3 regions of the Streptosporangium sp. H16 genome follow, and region 1 is predicted to be linked to each of the others. Evidence: riboswitches for the same ligand, from Rfam matches in the RefSeq annotation. Region 1 holds a riboswitch; each other region holds the start of a gene.
The links. Region 1 has a riboswitch for cyclic di-AMP ahead of ACTOQ2_RS00935 (C40 family peptidase). Riboswitches for the same ligand answer to the same signal wherever they lie in the genome.

Region 1 (6,934 bases):
GAAGTACAGCACCAGGCAGATCCCGGCCAGGACGCCGATGACCGGCACGAACAGGCCGGCGAGCAGGCCCACGGCCCCCGCGGCCTTGGCCGCGCCGAGCCAGGTCCACCACGAGCGGGGAACGCCGTAGTCCGTCAGCGGCTCCACGACCCAATCAGCGCGGCGGAGGAGAGAGAAGGCCGAGAAACCCACCCAGAGGGCGGCGAGGACGGTGACGACGACGGCAGTGGTGGACATGGGGACACTCCCTGGTGGTGCTTCCTTGTGACACCGATCCTGCGAGCCCCGGTTGATATCTCCGCGATGCGTTCACGATGCACGGCCTCCCGGCCTCCCGGCCTACCGACCGGCCTGCGACCCGGCGGGGACCGTTTCGCCCGAGGTCCGGTCAGCGGCCGCGGGCGGTCGGTGACCGGGTGACGGGCCGGTCGGTGGCGCGGTGGCGCCGGAGGGCGGCGGTCGACGCGGTTCGGCCGCCGGGCGGCATGGGGACATCCGGCCCGCCAGGGACGTGCCTCACGGGCAGGCTCACCGGCCGGTACGCGTCGCCGTACCTGTTCCGTGCCCGTTCCCGGCATCGGGACCTGCTCGTCTAGGGGGTCTCCGCGGGCTCCAGGAGGCGGGCGAAGCGGGAGGCGGCGAGGTCCCAGTTCCACTCGCGCGCCGCCCACTCGCGACCGCGCTCCCCCATCGCACGCGCCCCGGCCGGGTCCTTGAGCAGGCCGACCAGGGCCGCCGCGACCTCGTCGGGGCGGGTGCCGTCGACGACCAGGCCGGTCTCCCCGTTCAGCACGGCGTCGGGGGCGCCGCCCGAGGAACCGGCCACCACGGGCAGGCCGCTGGCGGAGGCCTCCAGGTAGACGATGCCGAGTCCCTCCACGTCGACGCCGCCCAGGCGGGTGCGGCACGGCATGGCGAACACGTCGCCCGCGGCGAGGTAGCCGGGCAGCTCCGCCTCCGGCACCGGGCCGGTGAGCCTCACCGAAGCGCCCATCGGCCGGGCCAGCCGTTCCAGGGTCCTGCGGTACGGGCCCCCGCCGACGATCAGGAGCACCGCGCCGGGCACGTCCCCGACCACGACGGGCCAGGCCCGCAGGAGCGTGTCCTGGCCCTTGCGCGGCACCAGCCTGGACAGGCAGACCACCACCGGCCGCTCCCCCAGGCCGAGTCGCGCGCGCACCCGCTCCCCGCCGGCCCCCGGGTGGAACACCCCGGTGTCGACGCCGGGCGCGAGCCGCACCAGCTTGTCCGCCGCTATCACCCTGGCCAGCCGCCGCCGGGTGTACTCCCCCAGGTAGGTGACCACGTCGGCGTCCGCCCCGATTCTGGCGAGCACCCGGCGGCCGATCGGTATCCCGGCCCAGCCCGCCTCGTGGCCGTGGGTGACCATGACGACGTGACGGACCCCGGCCTCGCGCATCCGGGGCGCGAGCAGCCCGAGCGGTGCCGCCGCCCCGAAGACCACGGTGTCGCACCCGAACTCGGCGACCAGCCCGGCGGCCCGGCGGGCGACGGCGGGCGTGGGCAGCATCAGCGAGGTCGGGTGCCGCACGACGGGGTACGGCTGGCGCAGGTCGAAGGCCGCGCTGCCGGCCCACCGGGGGGCGTAGACGACGACGGAGCCGGGCGGGCGGCGGGCGATGAGACCGTACACGAACGACTGGATCCCCCCCGCGCGGGGCGGGAAGTCGTTCGTGACGACCAGCGTGCGGCTCACGGTTCGGGGAGGCCGTTCAGCCGTGCCCAGGATCGCGCCAGGGCGATGCGCTGCGGCGTCGTGGGATGCGATGCATAAAGTACATATTCGACTAGATCAGGTGACAAATCCGAAATATTGGTACCCGCCAGTCGTCTCTGCATGGCGACGAACGTCGCCGGGTCCCTGGTCAGGTCCAGCGCGTGCACGTCCGCACGGGCCTCGATCTGCCTGCTCACCAGGTTCTGGGCCGGTCCCGACAGGACCGTGGCCAGGCTCAGCAGCCCCATGACCAGCCCCACCGCCCTCGGGTCGCCGAGGGAGGAGATCCCCGCCCGGCGCCGTACGGCCCCCGCGGAGGTCACCGCGTAGAGCAGGCACGCCCCGAACGCCGCGCCCAGGCCGCCGACGAGCGTGCCCGACAGCACGTCGCCCGCCTTGGCGTGGCCCAGCTCGTGGGCGACCACCAGCTCGACCTCGCCGGCGGGCGCGCGGAGCAGCGTGTCGTAGACCACGATCCTGCGGGTCGCGCCGAATCCGGAGACGTAGGCGTTGAGCGCGGTGGTCCGCCGGGAGGCGTCGGCGACGAGCACGTTCTCGACCGGCACGCCGTCCCTGGCGGCCATGGCGAGCAGGTCGTCGCGGAGCTGCCCAGCCTCCAGCGGCCTGAAGTCGTTGAAGACCGGCTCGACGAGCACCGGGTAGGCGAAGGAGGCGACCACGGTCAGGGCGAAGGCCCCGGCCGCCGCGGGGATCCACCAGCGCCGGTAGCGCCGCGCCAGGGCGATCACCGCCAGCACCATGATCGCGGTCAGCGCGGTGCCGATGCCGGTGCTCTTGGCCCGGTCCGCCGCCCACGCCGGCCAGGCCTGGGTGGACAGCCCGAAGTCGCGCAGGTAGCTCTCCGACCACATCCCCAGGGGCCAGCGCAGGATCGCCACGGCCACCGACAGCGCCAGCACGCCGAGGAGCGCCCGCAGCCACCAGGGCCCCGGCAGCCGGCCGGCGAGCCGCGCGCCCAGCGGGGTGGCCACCAGCACCCCCGCCACGACCAGCGTCAGGCCGAGCGACAGGTAGCCGGGAAGGCTGACCAGCGCGTCGAACGTCTCGGCCCTGGCGATCTGCTCGGCGGTGAAGTCGCGGGCCGGATCGGGAGCGACGGCCGGGGCCCCCTCCGGCAGCGCCCTCCAGGGCGTGGTGAACGCCACGACCGCCAGCGTGACCACCCCCAGGGCGGCCAGCGCCCACCCCGCCGGCCGCACGCCCGCGGGCGTGTCCGTCGTGCTCAGCATCACGTGAGTTCCTCCCTGAGGTAGTCGCGCCAGGCTCGGGTGAACTCGTCCACCGGCAGGCCGAGCGTGCTCCCGACATCGCTACCGTAGAGCCTCACCAGGGCCTTCTCCCCGAAGCGCTCCGCGACGAACCGGCAGGCGAGCCACGCCTCCTCGTAGGCCTGCGCGAGCCTCGGCGCGCCGGGGGCGAAGTCGGCCGGGCCGGGGAGCCGGTCGGGCAGGACGCCCGAGCGCACCTCGGCGGCCAGTTCGGCGGCGGCCGTACGCACCGCGATCCCGGCGTCGCGGTAGCCCGCGTAGTCGGCGAAGCCCTCCGACAGCCACATCGGCACCCGGCCGCCGCGGGTCGCGCCGGTGGCCACGTGGGCGAGCTCGTGGGTGATCACCACGTCCCTGCCGGTCGCGGTGAGCCGGGCGTACCCCGACGGCAGGACGATCACCCGGTCCGCGGTCGCCATCGCGGCCAGGCCGCGGGTGCTCCCGGCCCCGGCGAGCGCCGCGGCCTCGGCGTCGGTGGCGGGGAAGAGGACCACCACGGAGACCGGCCCCCAGATCGCCGCGATCGTCGCGCGGGCCCGGTCGGCCCTGGCCGCCAGATCCCGCAGGACGCCGGCCGGGACGCCGTGGCCGATCACGAGGGAGTGCTCGCCCCGGACGGTGACCGCGGCGCCCTGCCACAGGTCGCGGGGGTCGCGCGGGCTCCGGGAGGCGTACGGGACGAGAGTGCGGGGGGCGCGCGGGAGGGGCGCGGCTCCGGCCAGGAGGGGTCCCGTCCCGGCGAACGGACCGGCGCTCATCAGCGCCAGCATCCCGGCGAGCACGGCGCGGCGCCCTTTCGGGACGGACACGAGCCGATGGTACTCGACCGGCATGGAGCGGCCCCGGCCCTCCTGGTGGAGGGCCGGGGCCGCTTTTCCGTGCTCGGGCGCGTGCTCGGGCATGTGCTCGAGCGCGTGCCCCGACGCGGGCTCGGGCTCAGGTTCCGTGCCTGGGCTCCGTGCTCACGCGGGTGCCGGGCGCCGTACGGGGCTCAGACCCCGGGCCGTACCGCTCCGGCGAAGGAGGACCTGTAGTAGCCCGCCAGCCTCACGACACGGACCGTCTTGCCGCTGCTCGGCGAGTGGACCATCCTGCCCTTGCCGACGTACATGCCGACATGGCCCTTTCCACTGAAGAACAGCAGGTCACCGGGGCGCAAGTTGCTCCACGAGACCTTTTTCCTGATCGACCTGTACTGGCTGTGCGTGATCCTGGGAAGGGACACGCCCGCCTTCCGCCAGGCGTACCGGACGAGCCCCGAGCAGTCGAACGCTCCGGGACCGGAGGCTCCCCACCGGTACGGATCGCCGATCTGCCTCTTGGCCGCCGAGACCGCCTTACCGGCCCGGACCTTCTGCAGTGCCGCCCTGCTCTTCTTGACCTTGACCTTGACCTTGGCCTTGGTTTCTGCCTTGGCCCTGGTCCCGGCCTGAGAGGCGGTCTTCTTGGTGCTCCCGGCCTTCTCTGAGACCCCGGCCACGCTGTTGACCAGTATCTCGGAGGGGCCGTCCACCGCCTGCGCCGCCGTGGACCCCAGGGTGACCGCTCCGGCTGAGGCGGTCAGGGTGAGGGCGATGCCGCCGAGGGAAAGGCGGAAAAGGCGCGACAGACGGGGGTTGTACGGGGTGGTAGACAGGATTTCTCCTTGGGACTTCCACTGATGCCTACCGGGTTAGCTGACGGATTCGGGCTTGGAAGATGCCCTACGGCACAAACGCGCCGATTCACCCCTGGCCACGCTGTATCGGGCCTTTTGGGTCCCCGGTTCCATGCCTCCTGGCTGCATAGATTCGGCGGGCCGCCGCGATGAGCCCTGCCCCCGGGTGGGGGCGCGGCGGCCGGTTGGATTTCTATAGGGACACCGGCCCGAAGACCGACATTCGCCGCGACGGCGTGGCTTGCACGTCGCGACGCCAGAAGTTACCCCGATCTCCAACTTTCGGCAAAGCATTCGCCAAATCGGGAGCACGGACACCCCTATTGATCTTCCTGTTACCCCTGCTTAATAGCTATTTATGCTATTGAGATATGACTCTCGTCACACCCTCGACATCACACCCGACAAATCACGATTTTGTAATGTTCATCACATTCTTCGTGATCCAGGTTCGAGCCCCGCGAGTGGACCCTCCCGGGGCGGCCGGCCGGACGCTCCCAGCGCCCGGCGCACGTGCATGCGCCGTAGATCGACTTCCGCAAGTCCGCCTCGGCGATCTCGAATCCGGCGGCGTTCCACCCCCCGGCCAGAAGGGCCCTCCCCGATCGTCGGGGGCGTCACAGCACCATCAAGCGCGAGGGATATGTACCTGTTTGAGGGATTTTGGGTTGGGTATGGCGGGCACGTCACCTCAAGGGGGCGGTAGCAATGTCGAACCGCTTGTTCCAAGACCGACACGACGCGGGCCGGGTACTCGCGGGTCTCCTTGAGAAGTACCGGGGCCGGCCCGGCGTCGTCGTCCTGGGGCTGCCCCGGGGTGGCGTACCGGTGGCGTACGAGGTCGCCACGGCCCTGGACGCCCCGCTCGACGTCTTCCTCGTCCGCAAGCTCGGCGCTCCCGGAAGGGAGGAGCTCGCGATGGGGGCGATCTCCAGTGGCGGGGTGATCGTCATCAACGAGGACATCGTCAGGGGCCTCGACATACCGCCGGAGACCATCCGGCAGGTCGCCCAGCGCGAGGGACGGGAACTGCTCCGGCGAGAGCAGGCCTATCGTGAGGGGCGCCCGCCACCGGACCTCGCGGGCAGGACCGTCATCGTGGTGGACGACGGCCTCGCGACGGGTGCGAGCATGTGGGCCGCCCTGAACGCCCTGCGCCGCTCCCGGCCCGCCAGGACCGTCGTCGCCGTGCCGGCCGCGCCGGAGTCCACCTGCCAGGATCTCGCCGCCGTGGTGGACGAGGTCGTCTGCGCCACCACGCCGTCGCCCTTCCTCGCAGTCGGGCAGTCATACTGGGACTTCTCTCAGACGACCGACGAGGAGGTAGGCGACCTTCTCCGCGCCGCGTCGAGGTCACATCCGACCGCGACGGGCGCGCGGGCGGTCCCCGACGTGGCCGTCATCCGGCTGGAGGCGCGTCCCACCGAGGACGGCGCACCGGATGATCACCTGCTGTTCGATCTGGTCGGCGACGCGCGCTTCGTGCTGATCGGCGAGGCCTCCCACGGCACCCACGAGTTCTACGCGGCGCGCGCGCGGATGACGCGGCGGCTCATCGAGGAGAAGGGGTTCTGCGCCGTGGCGGCGGAGGCCGACTGGCCGGACGCCTACGGGTGAACCGCTACGTCCACGCCCGGAGCGACGACGCGACCGCCGAGGAGTCGCTGCGCGGCTTCGAGCGCTTCCCGGCCTGGATGTGGCGCAACTCGGTGGTGCTGGACTTCGCCGGGTGGCTGCGCGAGCACAACGACGACATCACCGGGGGCGAGCGGTCGAAGGCGGGGTTCTACGGGCTGGACCTCTACAGTCTCCACCGGTCGATCCACGAGGTCATCTCCTCCCTGGAGCGGATCGATCCGGCCGCCGCGTCCCGCGCCCGCGAGCGTTACGCCTGTTTCGACCACCGCTCAGCCGACGACGGCCAGGCCTACGGCTTCGCGGCGGCCTACGGGGCGGGCCAGTCGTGCGAGCGGGAGGTGGTCGAGCAGCTCGTCGACCTACAGCGCCATGCGCTGGAGTACGCGCGGCGAGACGGGCTGCTCGCCGAGGACGAGCTGTTCTACACCGAGCAGAACGCCCGGGTGGTCAGGGCCGCGGAAAAGTACTACCGCACCATGTTCGGCGGGCGGGTCTCCTCCTGGAACCTGCGTGATCGCCACATGGTGGAGACCCTGGAGGCACTGGCCGACCACCTGAGCCGCCGACGGGGCAGCCCTGCGAAGATCGTCGTGTGGGCGCACAACTCCCATG
Region 2 (6,934 bases), on a different contig from region 1:
GGCGTCAGCCGCCCGGACCGGTCGAGTGCCCAGACAGCCATCGCGCACCCGCATCCGACGATGACCAGGCTCCACCACGCAAGGCCCGGAGCTCCCATCTGCCGTCCGGCATCGAGCACCGTCCCGGTGAGCAGGTTTCCGGCCGCGATGCCGATCCCGGACAGGGTGTTGTAGAACCCGTAGTAAGTGCCGATCATGCGTTCTCCGCCGAGCGCGGCGATGGTCGCCATCTCGAACGGGTAGACGATCATGGTGGCCAGACTGAGCAGGCAGGTCGTCAGGAGCGCCGGCGCCAATGCCACGGCATACGCGAGCCAGGGGGCCGCATCGAGATTCCGGGCAGGCAGTGTGGTGCCGAGCGCCAGCGGGACGAACGAGGCACCCATCAGCCACAGGCCCCGGGCCATCGCCTGCCCGGATGTCCATCGCGCTTTGGCCCAGGCGGTGATGCGAACCTGCCCGAGGATGGCCAGCCCGCCAGAGAGCACGAACATCAGCGTGACCCCGGCCTCACCACCGGTCATCCGGCGGATCTCAATGGGCAGGCCCAGATAGATCTGAAAGTTGAGCACGTAGGAGCCGACCATGGCCAGCGAGAACAGCAGGAAGGCGCGATTGCCGATCACCTGGCGCCAGTCCTGCAGCAGACTCGCCTCAGCGCCCGCCCTGCCACCGGACCGCGCCGGCAGGGCCCGCACCTGCACGACGGCCAAAACGGTGAACAGTCCGGCCGCGACCAAGCAGATGAGACGGAAGGCGACACCGTTGAGCAGCAGGCCGATCACCGGCCCGGCCAGGATGCCCGTCTGGTAGAAGACGTTGAAGACCGCGAACGCCTCGACTTTGCGCTCACCCGCCTCCTGAGCCAGGTAGGCGCGGGCCGCAGGGTTGAACAGCGCGCCGGCGAAGCCGGTGAGCGCGGCGGCGACGATCAGTGCCGGCAGCGACTCGACCAGGCCGAGCAGCGCGAACCCGACGCTTCGAAGGATCAGCCCAGCCATGATCATCGGCTTGTAGCCGATCCGGTCGGCCAGGCTGCCGCCCAGCAGGAACATGCCTTGCTGGCTGAGGTTGCGTACGCCCAGGATGAGGCCGACCAGCCAGACCGCCAGCCCGAGGTCGTCGGACAGATACAGGGCGAGGTACGGCATGAGCATGTAGAAGCCGACGTTGATGGTGAGCTGGTTGACCAGGAGAAGCCGGATCGGCCGGTTGAACGATCGCACCTGGGCGAGGGTGGTTCTCATGTGCGCTCTTCCGCGTCTTTCACCGGGTCCACCACGGTAGCGCAGCGCGTCCATCGCACCACCTCGGCTTCGCGCGGATGAGCGATCTCGTCGGGCTCAGGCTCCGGCTTGACCTCGAGCAGACCGTGCTCGGCGCAGTAGGCGTCGTTGTAGACGGTGTCGAAGTAGCGTTCGGGGCCGTCGGGAAAGACCGCAGCGATCTGCGTGCCCGCGGGCTCGGAACGCGCCAGCCAGGAGGCCACGAGCGCGACGGCGCCCACGCTCCATCCTCCGGACGCGTATCTGCCCGCCGCGAGCCGGCGACAGGCCCACACGGCCTCGCCGGGCGCCACCCAGTGCACCTCGCTGAAAGCCCTGTACGCGACGTTGCGCGGATGGATGCTGCTGCCCAGACCACGCATGAGCCGCGCGCGAGCGGGCTGACCGAAGATCGTGGAACCGACCGTGTCGACCCCCACCAGGCGTACGGAAGGCCGGAGCTCGCGCAGCGCGCCGAACACGCCGGCGCTGTGGCCGCCGGTGCCCACGCTGCACACCAGGATGTCGAGCCGGTCGAGCCGGTCGGCCAGTTCCTGGGCGAGGCCTTGGTAGGCCGAGACGTTGTCGGGGTTGCTGTACTGGTCGGGGCAGTACCCGCCGGGGTGTTCGGCCAGGAGTTCGCCGACGCGCCGGCGCCGCGCCTCCTGCCACCCCCCGGTGGGGTGGGGGGCGCCAACCGTCTCGACATGGGCTCCGTAGGCGCGCAGCAGCCGGTGCATCAACGGTTCCAGGCCGGGGTCGCTCACCAGGATCACCGGATGGTGGTGGACGATGCCCGCCAGCGCCAGGCCGAGCCCGAGCGTCCCGCTGGTCGACTCGATGATCGCCCGCCCCGGTTGCAACTCTCCGCGCAGGCGCGCCTGCTCGATCATGTGCAACGCCGGGCGGTCCTTGATACCGCCCGGGTTGCAGCCTTCCAGCTTCGCCCAGAAGCCACGTTCTTCTTCACCGGTCCACAGCTCAGGCACCCACAGCACCGGCGTGTCGCCGACAAGGCTTGCCGGAGAGGGGGTTCCCGCAACGCTCGCCGTCGAGGCCCGGGTCTTCACACGAGTGTTCTCCATCTGCATTCCTCTGATGAGCTTGCTTCGCTTCGGCGGACACCGCCGGTGTGATGGCCAGGCCACAGGGTGGCGGCCTCGGAGTTGGCGAGACCGTGGTGGCCGGGGCTGCCGCGCAGCCCGTACAGGTTGTGCCGATTCCGATGAAATCGAAGATCACGGCGCGGGCGGCGGCCCGGCTGGAGCAGGAATGACCGCCTGGCAACTCCCCCGTCAGGGGGAAGCGGTATGTGGTTATGCGGGGAGTTCTCCTTACTTCCAGGCGCCTAGCTGGTTAGCGGGCGGGGTCGGGTGTGGAAGTGCCCTACGGGGCGCCGCGTGGGGGCGGGCGCGCCGATTCACCCCAGAGAGACTGGGGCCCCGACTCCGTGAAGATCGCAGACTCGGCGGCTACGATCGCCGCACGGGAAGGGAATCTACGCAGGTGAGACGCGCTCTCGGCACTATGGCGGCATCACCCACCGCATGTCAGGCGTATGTCTTGAGTTCCCCGGAGGTAGGCGGTTCGGATAAAACCACGCACACCACACCCAGGAACGTTCAATGAGATTCCCCGCGCGGCGGGACCTTTTTTCCACAATTTTTAACTTATTTGCTATGAGTAGTAGTAGAGGTGGCGAGTTTTGCACTCGATGTCGCGCTGTGGGGTATGCGCGCCTTCCGCTACCTCGTCGGCCCTGGCGTCTCCCCTGGCCTCCTTGAGGAGGAGCCTGCTGTTCGGGTGGATGTATGCGCATGAGAGAAACGAGGCAACGCGTTGACTTCCAACCCTGCCGCGCACGAGTTGATCATTCACCTCCTCGACCACTCCTACTACAATACATAGTATGCAATCGTGGTCCTGCCCTTGCGGGGGTGTGACCTGCAGGGATCCGCGGCGTTGATGGCGATCGTGACCCAGCCCGAGCGAGGCGCAGGCTCCGCGTTCTCCAGCCTGGCGACCGCCGTTTCACCGAAGACAGCGACTTAGGTGGACGAGCGCCTCTGCCTCGGCCATTCTCAGGCGAAGCGAAATGGCGCCTCCGGGCGAGGACGCAGAACGAAAACGTTGGTCAAGTGCGCCGAAGGCGAACGCACCAGGAAGCCGCTCTTATACCCGCGATTCACAGAGCAGGGCAAGAAGACTCGTTCCAGAGCGCAGCGAGAGCCGAGAGTCGAAGCCACGCACTCGTCGCAGATGCTCTGGTACGGCTTCATCGGATACGCCCGGCTTCAACACCACCAGAAAAGGGGGGAAGGACGCCGCGCCGCGGTGATCGGAAGCCGTCAGCATGGTGGGAGCGTCACACGTCACCGGATGTTCGTGGTGGCCTGACCCTGGGTTTCCATGAGACGAGGCCGCCCCGGCGGAGTGAGGCGAGGAGTCCTCAACGCGGATATGCGACCCAGCTGTACAAAGGATCACGTGGAAGACGATGAGTGCCGCGAGCATGCCGATCCACAGTCCTGGCGTTCCAGGAAGCCGAGAGGCGGATGAGCGGGCGCACGCGGTCACAGAGCGAACCGTACATCACTCTGTGTGCATTCTCGTTCTCCTTTGAGTAAGTGACTCAGAGGAGCGTGGCCGCAGGGCGAGGATCCGCCGCCGCCCGGGGCCGGGAGCAGCGTTGGCGGTCAGCGGAGGGAGACCTGTCCGCCAGTGTTTACTATGTTGGATAGTATGAGCTTGTGTAGCGATTAGTCGGCTTTGACCCGACGGCCGAGTACTGCCCTACCCTGCGAACCTGGTCGCGCGACGCGCCTTCACGGCGCCCCCGTCGTTCACTTGCCGGCCACAATGCCTGCGAGCGATTGGCAATGCGCTCGCTGGACAGGCTGAGGAGTTTGCGGCGCACGCCTCGTCGGTGTTCGCTTCCGCGAGGGTTTCCGGCCCATAAGTCTACGCCGACTGGCCTACGATGGTAAATCGTAGAACAGCTGGGAAGGTCAGACCGCGAGAGCGAAGGAGGACGATGGACGGTTCAGCCCGCCAGTTCACGGTGCGGGTGTCGTACCGGCTTCTTCTGATCGCTCTGGTTCTGGGCGTCGCCGGGATGCACACCCTGGGACACCTGGACCACTGGCAAAGGCACGGCGGCATGCCTGCCCCTCCCGGGCACGCCTCTGCCGCTGATCATGGGGTGCTGAAAGCATACGCAGAGCCCCATCCCCCCTTGATGCCCCAAGCCAGGCAACTGCTCGCAGGGCGTGATGACACTCCTTTGCCTCTTGATCCGAGCTCCGTCTGCCTGGCCGTACTCACCTCAGTGCTTCTTCTCCTCATCAGCGCGGCGTCCCTATGGACGCGGCACATCGCGCGAGCCCGCGCGGCCGCCGCCTCGTCGGCGCTGCTCGTCGCCCGCCCGCCCCCGCGAAAAACGGCCCTGCGCCTGGCGTGTCTTTCGGTTCTGCGCGTATAGGCCGATCGCCTGCGCGGACGGCATCGAAGATCCGCCCGCAGACGACCGGAACGCAGGTACGACCAACCGGAAAGAGATCACCAAGATGTTCGCCAACCGATCCGCCCTTCGCAGACTCGGATTGACCGCCACGGCAGGAGCCAGCGCTTTTGCACTGCTCACCGCCTGTGGAGGCGGCGATGAGGCGATGAGCGGCCACACCGGCATGGCCGGCAGTGCTCCCGCTCCCGCTTCTACCGCAAGCCAGAAGCCGCAGGCCTCCTTCAACGACGTCGACGTCATCTTCGCGCAGATGATGATCCCGCATCACGAGCAGGCCGTGGAGATGGCCAAGCTGGCCGAGACGCGAGCCTCCGATCCGCAGGTGAAGGAGCTGGCGGCGATGATCAAGGCCGCGCAGGGGCCAGAGATCGCGACCATGACCGAGTGGTTGTCCATGTGGAAGGCTCCCGCCCCGCAGGAAGGCCACGGCGAGCATGTCATGCCCGGCATGATGACCGAGGAGGACATGCTCAAGCTCCAGGCGGCGAAGGACGCGCAGTTCGACCGGATGTTCACCAAGCTGATGATCGCCCATCACCAGGGGGCGATCACGATGGCCAAGACCGAACAAAGCGATGGGGTCGATCCCAAGGCCAAGGAACTCGCCAAGGCCATCGAGACCACCCAGCAGGCTGAGATCGAGCGAATGCAGGAGCTTTTGGGCCGGCTCTAGGCCATGGGGTGTCCGGCGGTGTGCGGAGGTGATCTCCCACACCGCCGGCTTTCAGCGGTGAATGTCGTGATCCCCTCTTCATCCCCTCTTCGCCTTGGCGCCACGGAGTGGTCAGAAGAACTCCTGTGTTCGTCCCACCGCTTTGTCCACCGGCATGATCGGACGAGGCGGTTGATCAGCTTTTCCACGGATCGCGTTATGAGATGCCTCGCGCCGTGGTCGCTGACGGTGAAGGGCCAGGGCGCGTCCTGGTTCCTTCATCGGCGGGCCACGCCAAGGATGAGATAGGACAACGGCGTGCGGATTTCGGGAAGCAGGAACCGTTCCAGCCGTTCAAGGGTGAATCCGGCCCGCTCGATCGCCGCCGCGCTGTCGCGGCTGGTGTGGCAGCCGCCGAACAGGCGGGGCCACACCGTGGCGTCCAGCAGACGCTGAACACCGATCATGGCGGGTGAGTCGGCCAGGACATGTTCGAGGAAACGCAGCTGCCCTCCGGGTGCGAGCACCCGGCGCACCTCTCGCAACGCCGAGGCCTGGTCGGCGACCGAGCACAGCACCAGGGACATCACCGCCGCATCGAAGCTCGCCTCCGCGCCGGGCAACCGTTCGGCGAGGCCGTCGACCACGTCGATCCGAACGCGGGCCTTGCCGGCGTTGGCCTGCGCGAGCCGGCGCAGATGCGGCTCCGGTTCAACCGCGAGCACGCGAGCGACGGCCGGCGGGTAATGGGCGAAGGTCAGCCCGGGGCCGGCGCCCACCTCGATCACCGTTCCATGCAGCCCGGCCAGCAGCCTCTCACGACGCTCGGCCAGACCCGCGCGCTCCACCGCCCGGCTGACGCGGGCGTAGAACCGCGCGAAGATCGGATGGTTTATGCCTGCCTTCGTCATCGTCTCCCCGCTCCCATCATCACCTGACGGCTCACCGGCGGCGTCATCGGCCCGCCAGCCGAACCGGAGCGATCGAGCTGGGGCTCGGCGCGGCTCAGTGCGCGGTGGGACGGTAGAGCACCGAGAAGCGATGTCCGGCGTCTGTCGACTCCATGACGGTTCCGTCCTGCAGGGCCGCGAGAAGACGCCGCCGGTCGACAGCCGCGAAAGCGGCGGCCTGGCCTGGCAGCCGGCCCGCCACCTGCCAGGTTTTACCGGTGTCCTTGCTGGTGTGCACCTGGCCGTCAGCTCCGGCCCCGACGAGATCGTCTTCGCCGACAGAGTCCACATGAGACATGAGCGGGGAGGTGGCGAGCGCGGTGAAGGTCATGGCGCCGTCATCGCTGACCTGGAGCCCGTCCGGTGTGGTCGCATACACCCGCTCGGGTTTGCGGGGGTGAGCGGCCAGGTCGATCACCTCCGCCCTGGCCCCCGGCAACCAGCTCTTGCCTTGATCATCGCTGCGCCGTACCCGGCCCGTCTGGCTGTCGTAGGCGTAGAGGATCGTTCCCGCCGGTTGAATCGCGTGGAAGTCGGCGATACC
Region 3 (6,934 bases), on a different contig from region 1:
GGTGCCGTCACCGATCGTCCAGGCGCGGTCGGCGCCCTTGACCGAGCCGACCGGGGTGACCACCGCGGCGGTGCCGCAGGCGAAGACCTCGGTGAGCTCGCCCGTCTCGCAGCCCCGCTGCCACTCCTCGACCGACAGGCGCCCCTCCTCGGACTGGAGGCCGAGGCCGGAGGCGAGGGAGAGGATCGAGTCGCGGGTGATTCCGGGCAGGAGCGTGCCGGTGAGCGCCGGGGTCAGCAGACGGTCGCCGTAGACGAAGAACAGGTTCATCCCGCCCATCTCCTCGACGTAGCGGTGCTCGCCCGCGTCGAGCCAGACCACCTGGTCGCAGCCCTGCTCGACGGCCTGGCGCTGGGCGACGAAGGCCGCCGCGTAGTTTCCGCCGCACTTGGCGAAGCCGGTCCCGCCGGGGGCCGCGCGGGTGTACTCGGTGGAGAGCCAGACCGTAACGGTCTTGCCCCCGCCGAAGTAGGCCGCCGCAGGGGAGGCGATGACCATGTACTTGTAGGTCCTGGACGGGTAGTTGACTCCGAGCGCCGGCTGCGTCGCGATCATGAAGGGGCGCAGGTAGAGGCTGTGTCCCGGCGTGGTCGGCACCCACTCGCGGTCGGTCTGGACGAGCAGTTCCAGCGACTCGACGAACGTCTCCTCGGGCAGTTCGGGCATGGCCATCCGCGCCGCGGAGGTGTTGAAGCGAGCGGCGTTCGCCTCGGGCCGGAAGGTCACGATCGTGCCGTTCTCCTGGCGGTAGGCCTTGAGCCCCTCGAAAAGCTCCTGCGCGTAGTGGAAGACCGACGTCGCGGGGTCGAGGCTGAGCGGGCCGTACGGCATGAGCCTGGCGTCGTGCCAGCCCCGCCCCTCGGTGTAGTCGATCGAGATCATGTGGTCGGTGAAGACCTGACCGAACCCGGGGCTCGCCATTACCTGCTCGCGCTCTGCCGCGGTGCGAGCGTGGTCGGAGAGCTGCACGTCGAAGCTGAGCTTCTGAGCGGTGGTCATCGCACGGATCCTTCTCTTGGTGTCTGGCTTACCCTTGGGTCCATTCTGCGTCGGACCGGGTAACGGGAAACTACTCCATCCATGCCGAAAACCGGCAGTGCTGGAGAAACAAAAACGCACCTGGCGGCTCGGGTGAGCCGCCAGGCGCGTCGGGGTCGAGGAGGGCGGCTTCCTCAGCCGGCTACTCGGGCGGTGATGTCGTCGCCGATCTCGTGGGTGGCCCGGCCGGCCCGGCCGCCCGGCCGCCCGGCCAGGTCGTCGGCGACGGCCCGCTCGACCCTGGCGGCCTCGGCGGCCATGCCCAGGTGGTCGAGGAGCATGGCGACCGACAGGATCGTGGCGGTCGGGTCGGCCTTGCCCTGGCCCGCGATGTCGGGGGCGCTGCCGTGGACCGGCTCGAACATGCTCGGCGCGGTGCGGTCGGGGTTGACGTTGCCGCTGGCCGCCAGGCCGATGCCACCGGCGATCGCCGCGCCGATGTCGGTGAGGATGTCGCCGAAGAGGTTGTCGGTGACGATCACGTCGAAGCGCTCCGGCTGGCTGACGAAGAACATCGAGGCCGCGTCGACGTGGCAGTAGTCGGTCCGGACGTCGGGATACTCCAGGCCGACGCGGTCGAAGGTGCGGGCCCAGAGGTCGCCGGCGTAGGTGAGCACGTTGGTCTTGTGGACCAGCGTCAGCTTCCTGCGGGGGCGGCCCAGCGCCTTGTCGAAGGCGTAGCGCACGACGCGCTCGACGCCGTGGGCGGTGTTCAGCGACTCCTGGGTGGCGATCTCGTGCGGCGTGCCCCGGCGCATGACGCCGCCCGCACCGGCGTACGGGCCCTCGGTGCCCTCGCGGACGACGACCATGTCGATGTCCTCGGGACGGGCCTTGCCCAGCGGCGTCTCGACGCCGGGGAAGAGCTTGACCGGGCGGAGGTTCACGTAGTGGTCGAGCTGGAAGCGGAGCTTGAGCAGCAGGTCGCGCTCCAGGACGCCCGGGGGCACGCTGGGGTCGCCGACCGCGCCGAGCAGGATCGCGTCGTATCCGCGCAGTTCGTCGAGGACCGGGTCGGGCAGGGTCTCGCCGGTCTCGTGGTAGCGCTTGGCCCCGAGGTCGTAGGTGGTGGTCTCCACCTTCGTGCCGACCGCTTCGAGGACCTTCAGACCCTCGGTGACGACCTCGACTCCGATTCCGTCCCCGGGGATGACCGCCAGGCGAATGTTACGCGAATCCATGCAGGCACCTTACCGGTCCGTCTCGGTGATCGAACACCGGTCTCATCCTCCGGACACACTCGTCCGGCGGGACCCCTGATCGTTTTGTCCGCCTTTGCTTGGTATTGACCGTTTCGTGAGGTTTCGTTATGGTCCTCCCATTCACGTCAATGCCTAATCCGTACGGGCCATCCCCTTACCGGGCCCGCACGGAGCCGGGGAACCACTCTTTACGGGATCTACCGGACCCCGGGCACCCCGCTCCTCCCCCGGAGCGCGTTCCCGGCCGTCATCAGGTGGATTCCTTGGGGCGAATCAGCGCGTTCTCGCGCCGTAGGGCGGCCTCCACGCCCGAGCCCGACAGCTCACCCGGCCGGCCTTATGGAAGGAATCATCCTGTCCGGCACAGTTCTCCCCCGTGTCCTGTCCATCTCCGCCTCCATGATCGTCGCCGGCGCCGCGGTGTGCGCGACCTCGACCGCCGCCCTGGCCGCCTCCCCGCCCCCCGCCCCCGGGCCCGCCGCGCTCAACACCCCCGCGCTGAAGGACGCGCTGAAGGCCACGGCCGTCAAGCCCGCCTGGCAGAAAGCCGTGAAGTGGGCCATGTCCAAGCGCGGAACGCCCTACGTCTGGGGCGGCACCGGCCACGGCGGCTTCGACTGCTCAGGCCTGGTGCTCCGCGCCTACGGCGCAGCCGGGATCAAGCTCCCCCGCGTCACCAACGACCAGTACGCCGCCTTCTCCAAGAAGATCACCTGGGAGAATCTCAAGCCTGGTGACCTGGCCTTCTTCAGCGGCCTCGGCCACGTCGGCATGATCACAAAGCCCGGCTACATGGTTCACGCCCCGCGGACCGGCGACGTGGTCAAGGAGGAGAAACTCGACTCCTGGCGCCGCGAATCCTTCGTCGGCGCGGTGCGTCCCGACCCGCAGGGGGTTCAGCTGGCCAAGCGGGTCGAGCTCGCGACCGAAGCCGTGACCGGCGGATGAGACACGCCGGCGGATCACCGCCGGGAGGCCGTGGAGACCCCGGCGGCGGAGAGAACGGGTTCAGCGGGTGGGAGCACCGCCGTTGTCCCTGCGGTCCAGAGCGGTCTGGAGCGCGTCGACGGCCTCGTCCTCGGTCTCCTCGGGACGGTTCCAGGGATACATGTCGTACATGGCGAATCTCGTCTCGGTCGCATACCGGCAAGGAAGGTGGTCGAGACTCCGGTCGGGACTCCGACCAGGCCTGATGTCGCGGGTCCGGATCACGGACCGGCGGCGGGGGCTTGGAGCCGGCACGCGCCACGACACCGCGGCGAGTCGCCGGCCCGCCCCTGTCAGGCCTCGCCGCGGCAGGTAGGAATTACGAGAACCTGGCGCATTTGACTCCAGGTTACCCGGCCGCGGGAAAACCGTCTCGCCCGGCGTACACACTTCTCACATGCTGAGACGAGATGTGGCCGCCGCCCCGGTCTCCGGGGCGGCGGCCACATCGGCGGTACGGCTAGTCGGCCAGGTCGACCGAGCGGCCGCTGTCGGCGCCGATCTCCGAGCCGATCTGGTCGATCACCTCGGCCGGGATGGCGGTGTCGACGGTGAGCGCGATGAGCGCCTTGCCGCCCTTGGCGTCACGGGCCACCTGCATCGAGGCGATGTTGATCGAGTGGTCGCCGAGGATGCGGCCGACCACGCCGACGATGCCGGGGCGGTCGGTGTAGGTGAAGAACGACAGGTGGTCGGTCGGCTCGATCTCCATCTGGTAGCCGTTGACCTCGACGATCTTCGTGATCTGCCTCGGCCCGGACAGGGTGCCGGAGACCGAGACCGCGCGGCCGTCGGCCAGGACGCCCCGGACCGTCACGACGTTGCGCCAGTCGGGGCTGTCGGAGCTGGTGATCAGCTCGACCGACACGCCGCGGTCCTTGGCCAGCAGCGGGGCGTTGACATAGGTGACCGAGTCCTCGACCACGTCGGTGAAGACGCCCTTGAGCGCGGCCAGCTCCAGTACGCGGACGTCGTGGGAGGCGATCTCACCGCGCACCTCGACGTCGAGCTTGGTGGCGACCTCGCCCGCGAGGGCGGTGAACACCCGGCCGAGCTTCTCGGCCAGCGGCAGGCCCGGCTTGACGTCCTCGGCGACGGCGCCGCCCTGGACGTTGACCGCGTCCGGCACGAACTCCCCGGCGAGCGCGAGCTTCACGCTGCGCGCGACCTGGGTGCCGGCCTTCTCCTGGGCCTCGTGGGTGGAGGCGCCCAGGTGCGGGGTGACGACGACCTGGTCGAGCTCGAAGAGCGGGCTGTCGGTGACCGGCTCCTTCGGGAACACGTCGATGCCGGCGCCGGCGACGCGGCCCTCCTTGATCGCGGAGTAGAGGGCGTTCTCGTCGATGATGCCGCCGCGGGCGACGTTGATGAGGCGGACGTTCGGCTTGACCGTGTGGAGCTCCCTGTCACCGATGAGACCGATGGTCTCCTTGGACTTGGGCAGGTGCACGGTGATGAAGTCGGCCTCGCTCAGCGCCTCCTCCAGCGAGACCAGCCGGACGCCCATCTGCGCGGCGCGGGCCGGCTGCAGGTAGGGGTCGTAGGCGATCAGCTCGACGCCGAACGGCTGGAGGCGCTGCGCGACCAGCTGGCCGATCTTGCCGAGGCCGAGGATCGCGACGACCTTCTCGTCGAGCTCCACGCCGGTGTACTTCGAGCGCTTCCACTCGCCGCCCTTGAGCGCGGAGTGCGCCTGGGCGACGTTGCGGGCGGAGGCGAGGATGAGGGCGACGGTGTGCTCGGCGGCACTGGTGATGTTGGAGGTGGGCGCGTTGACGACCATGACTCCGGCCTTGGTGGCGGCCTCCACATCGACGTTGTCCAGGCCGACGCCGGCGCGGGCGACGACACGGAGCCTGGGAGCGTTGGCGATCGCCTCGGCGTCGACCTGCGTGGCGCTGCGCACGATGAGCGCGTCCACGTCGGCGAGGGCGGGCAGGAACTGGGCACGGTCGGCGCCGTCGGTGTGGCGGACTTCGAAGTCCGCGCCCAGAACCGCGAGACCGGCCTCGGAAAGTTCCTCAGCGACCAGTACGACAGGCTTGTTCACAGGCTGGATCCTTACTAGGCGGTGAGGGGTGCACGGACCTCACGTAGTCTATCGGCGCTTGTGAACGCGTTCACGAGTGTCCCGCGATCCGAGACGCCCCACGCTGTCCCGGGTGCCTTCCGGTACCTTCCGGAAGCCCCTGGGAGGCTCGCGGGACGCGAGAGGGCTCCGCGACCCATGAGGCGGTTACCCGTCCTTGACAGATCTCATGCACCCAAAATTCAAGTTGGTATTGATCCCAAGAAAACTTCGCGATTACCCTGATAAGCCGTGGTCCACTACCTATCGTTCCTCATATGAGCATCGGGAACCCCGCTCTCGGCAACGTGCTCGCGCAGCACGGCGATCCGCACCGGCTGCTTGCGGCGCTGGCCGAATGGGGACTCCTGGTTGCCGTGCGACCCGACCGCTCCGTCGTGCTCGGCACGACCCAGGCCGGTGATCGTGTCCTGCTCGGTTACACCTCGGCGGACACCTACGCGCGGCACCGTGGCAGCCACTCGCTGTCGGCGTGCGACGCCGACACCATCCTCGACATCCAGCGCGTCACCGGCGTGCGGGAGATCGTGATCGACGCGGCGGGCCCCGCGGCCGCGGCCGTGCCGATCGAGGATCTCCAGCGCTACCTGCTCTCGACGCGCAGCGGCCCCACGCCCGCGCTGTCGAGCGCGGCGCCGACGGCGTACGCGACCGGGGCGATGGCCACGGTCTCGCGTCCCGCGCCCGCGCGCCCGCCGAGAGCGCCGGTGCCCGCCGCGCCCTCCCAGCCGTGGATCCCGGCGCCCCGGCCGCACCTGTCGGGCCCGATGCAGATGGTGGACCCGGGATACCGCCGGTGCGACCACCCGATCCTGCCCGCGCTGCGCGCCGCGATCTCGCAGCTGCTCGTCGACTATCCGCTCGTCCACCACGTGTGGATCTCCGAGGCCAGCACCTCCTCGGGCGCGCCGGGAATCATGCTGCACGTGAAGGTGCACATGTCGGCCGCCGAGGACGTGGTCAGGGACATCCATCGCGGGGTGCGCGCCCGGCTGCCGCAGCTCGCCGCGAGCGAGGCGCCGATCCTGATGGCCAGGGTCGCCGACGCGCGCAGCGAGCAGCGGATGGTCGAGCTGGGCGCTCACGTGGTCTGCGCCGACGTCACCGACTGAGCGCCCCGACCGGCCGGGCGGTGGTGGGCCGGGGCGTGCCGATGGGGAGGTCCCGCGATCCGGCCTGATCACCGCCATCCGGATCCCGCGTACGCGCGCCGATGCCCGGCCGTCCCCGAAGTGCCGGGCGGCGGCCGGGTGCGGCCCGGAACGGCGGGTCAGGTCAGGCGGCGGGTGAGCACCACCCTCGTCCGGACGCACAGCCCGGCCAGCAGCGCGGTCAGCAGTGGCAGGCCGACCAGCACGCCCGCCACCAGGAGCCAGGGCACGTCGATCACGAGAGTGACCAGGTCGGACGACACGTCGTTCACCGTTCCGATCCCGGAGGCCCGGGCGCGATGGAACCCGCTGAAGACGCTCGCCACCCCGGCGACCAGCCCGACGAACGTCCCCGCCCCCACCCCCAGGCCGGAGACGAACGCGGCCTGTCCGGCGACGAGAAGGCGCTGGACGCGGCCCGCCGCCCCCACCGCCGCCAGCGTGGCGCGGTCGGGACGGCCCTCCGC

Region 2: another riboswitch for cyclic di-AMP. It lies ahead of ACTOQ2_RS41095 (PLP-dependent cysteine synthase family protein); the one in region 1 lies ahead of ACTOQ2_RS00935 (C40 family peptidase).
Region 3: another riboswitch for cyclic di-AMP. It lies ahead of ACTOQ2_RS21320 (C40 family peptidase); the one in region 1 lies ahead of ACTOQ2_RS00935 (C40 family peptidase).

The regions. Positions count from the first base shown of each region.
Region 1 covers NZ_JBPXMD010000001.1:203,828-210,761, reverse strand. Annotated here, with positions in the region: gene ACTOQ2_RS00955 (DoxX family protein) at 1-237, opposite strand, end outside; gene ACTOQ2_RS00950 (glycosyltransferase family 4 protein) at 593-1,717, opposite strand; gene ACTOQ2_RS00945 (M48 family metallopeptidase) at 1,714-2,988, opposite strand; gene ACTOQ2_RS00940 (hypothetical protein) at 2,988-3,836, opposite strand; gene ACTOQ2_RS00935 (C40 family peptidase) at 4,019-4,540, opposite strand; cyclic di-AMP (ydaO/yuaA leader) riboswitch at 4,674-4,833, opposite strand; gene ACTOQ2_RS00930 (phosphoribosyltransferase family protein) at 5,405-6,301, shown strand; gene ACTOQ2_RS00925 (erythromycin esterase family protein) at 6,298-6,934, shown strand, end outside.
Region 2 covers NZ_JBPXMD010000054.1:9,344-16,277, forward strand. Annotated here, with positions in the region: gene ACTOQ2_RS41090 (MDR family MFS transporter) at 1-1,301, opposite strand, end outside; gene ACTOQ2_RS41095 (PLP-dependent cysteine synthase family protein) at 1,244-2,350, opposite strand; cyclic di-AMP (ydaO/yuaA leader) riboswitch at 2,594-2,746, opposite strand; gene ACTOQ2_RS41100 (hypothetical protein) at 2,943-3,155, opposite strand; gene ACTOQ2_RS41105 (DUF305 domain-containing protein) at 4,832-5,461, shown strand; gene ACTOQ2_RS41110 (class I SAM-dependent methyltransferase) at 5,719-6,351, opposite strand; gene ACTOQ2_RS41115 (F510_1955 family glycosylhydrolase) at 6,446-6,934, opposite strand, start outside.
Region 3 covers NZ_JBPXMD010000012.1:60,269-67,202, forward strand. Annotated here, with positions in the region: gene ACTOQ2_RS21310 (branched-chain amino acid aminotransferase) at 1-999, opposite strand, end outside; gene ACTOQ2_RS21315 (3-isopropylmalate dehydrogenase) at 1,173-2,219, opposite strand; cyclic di-AMP (ydaO/yuaA leader) riboswitch at 2,360-2,592, shown strand; gene ACTOQ2_RS21320 (C40 family peptidase) at 2,580-3,188, shown strand; gene serA (phosphoglycerate dehydrogenase) at 3,688-5,277, opposite strand; gene ACTOQ2_RS21330 (hypothetical protein) at 5,574-6,428, shown strand; gene ACTOQ2_RS21335 (FtsX-like permease family protein) at 6,587-6,934, opposite strand, start outside.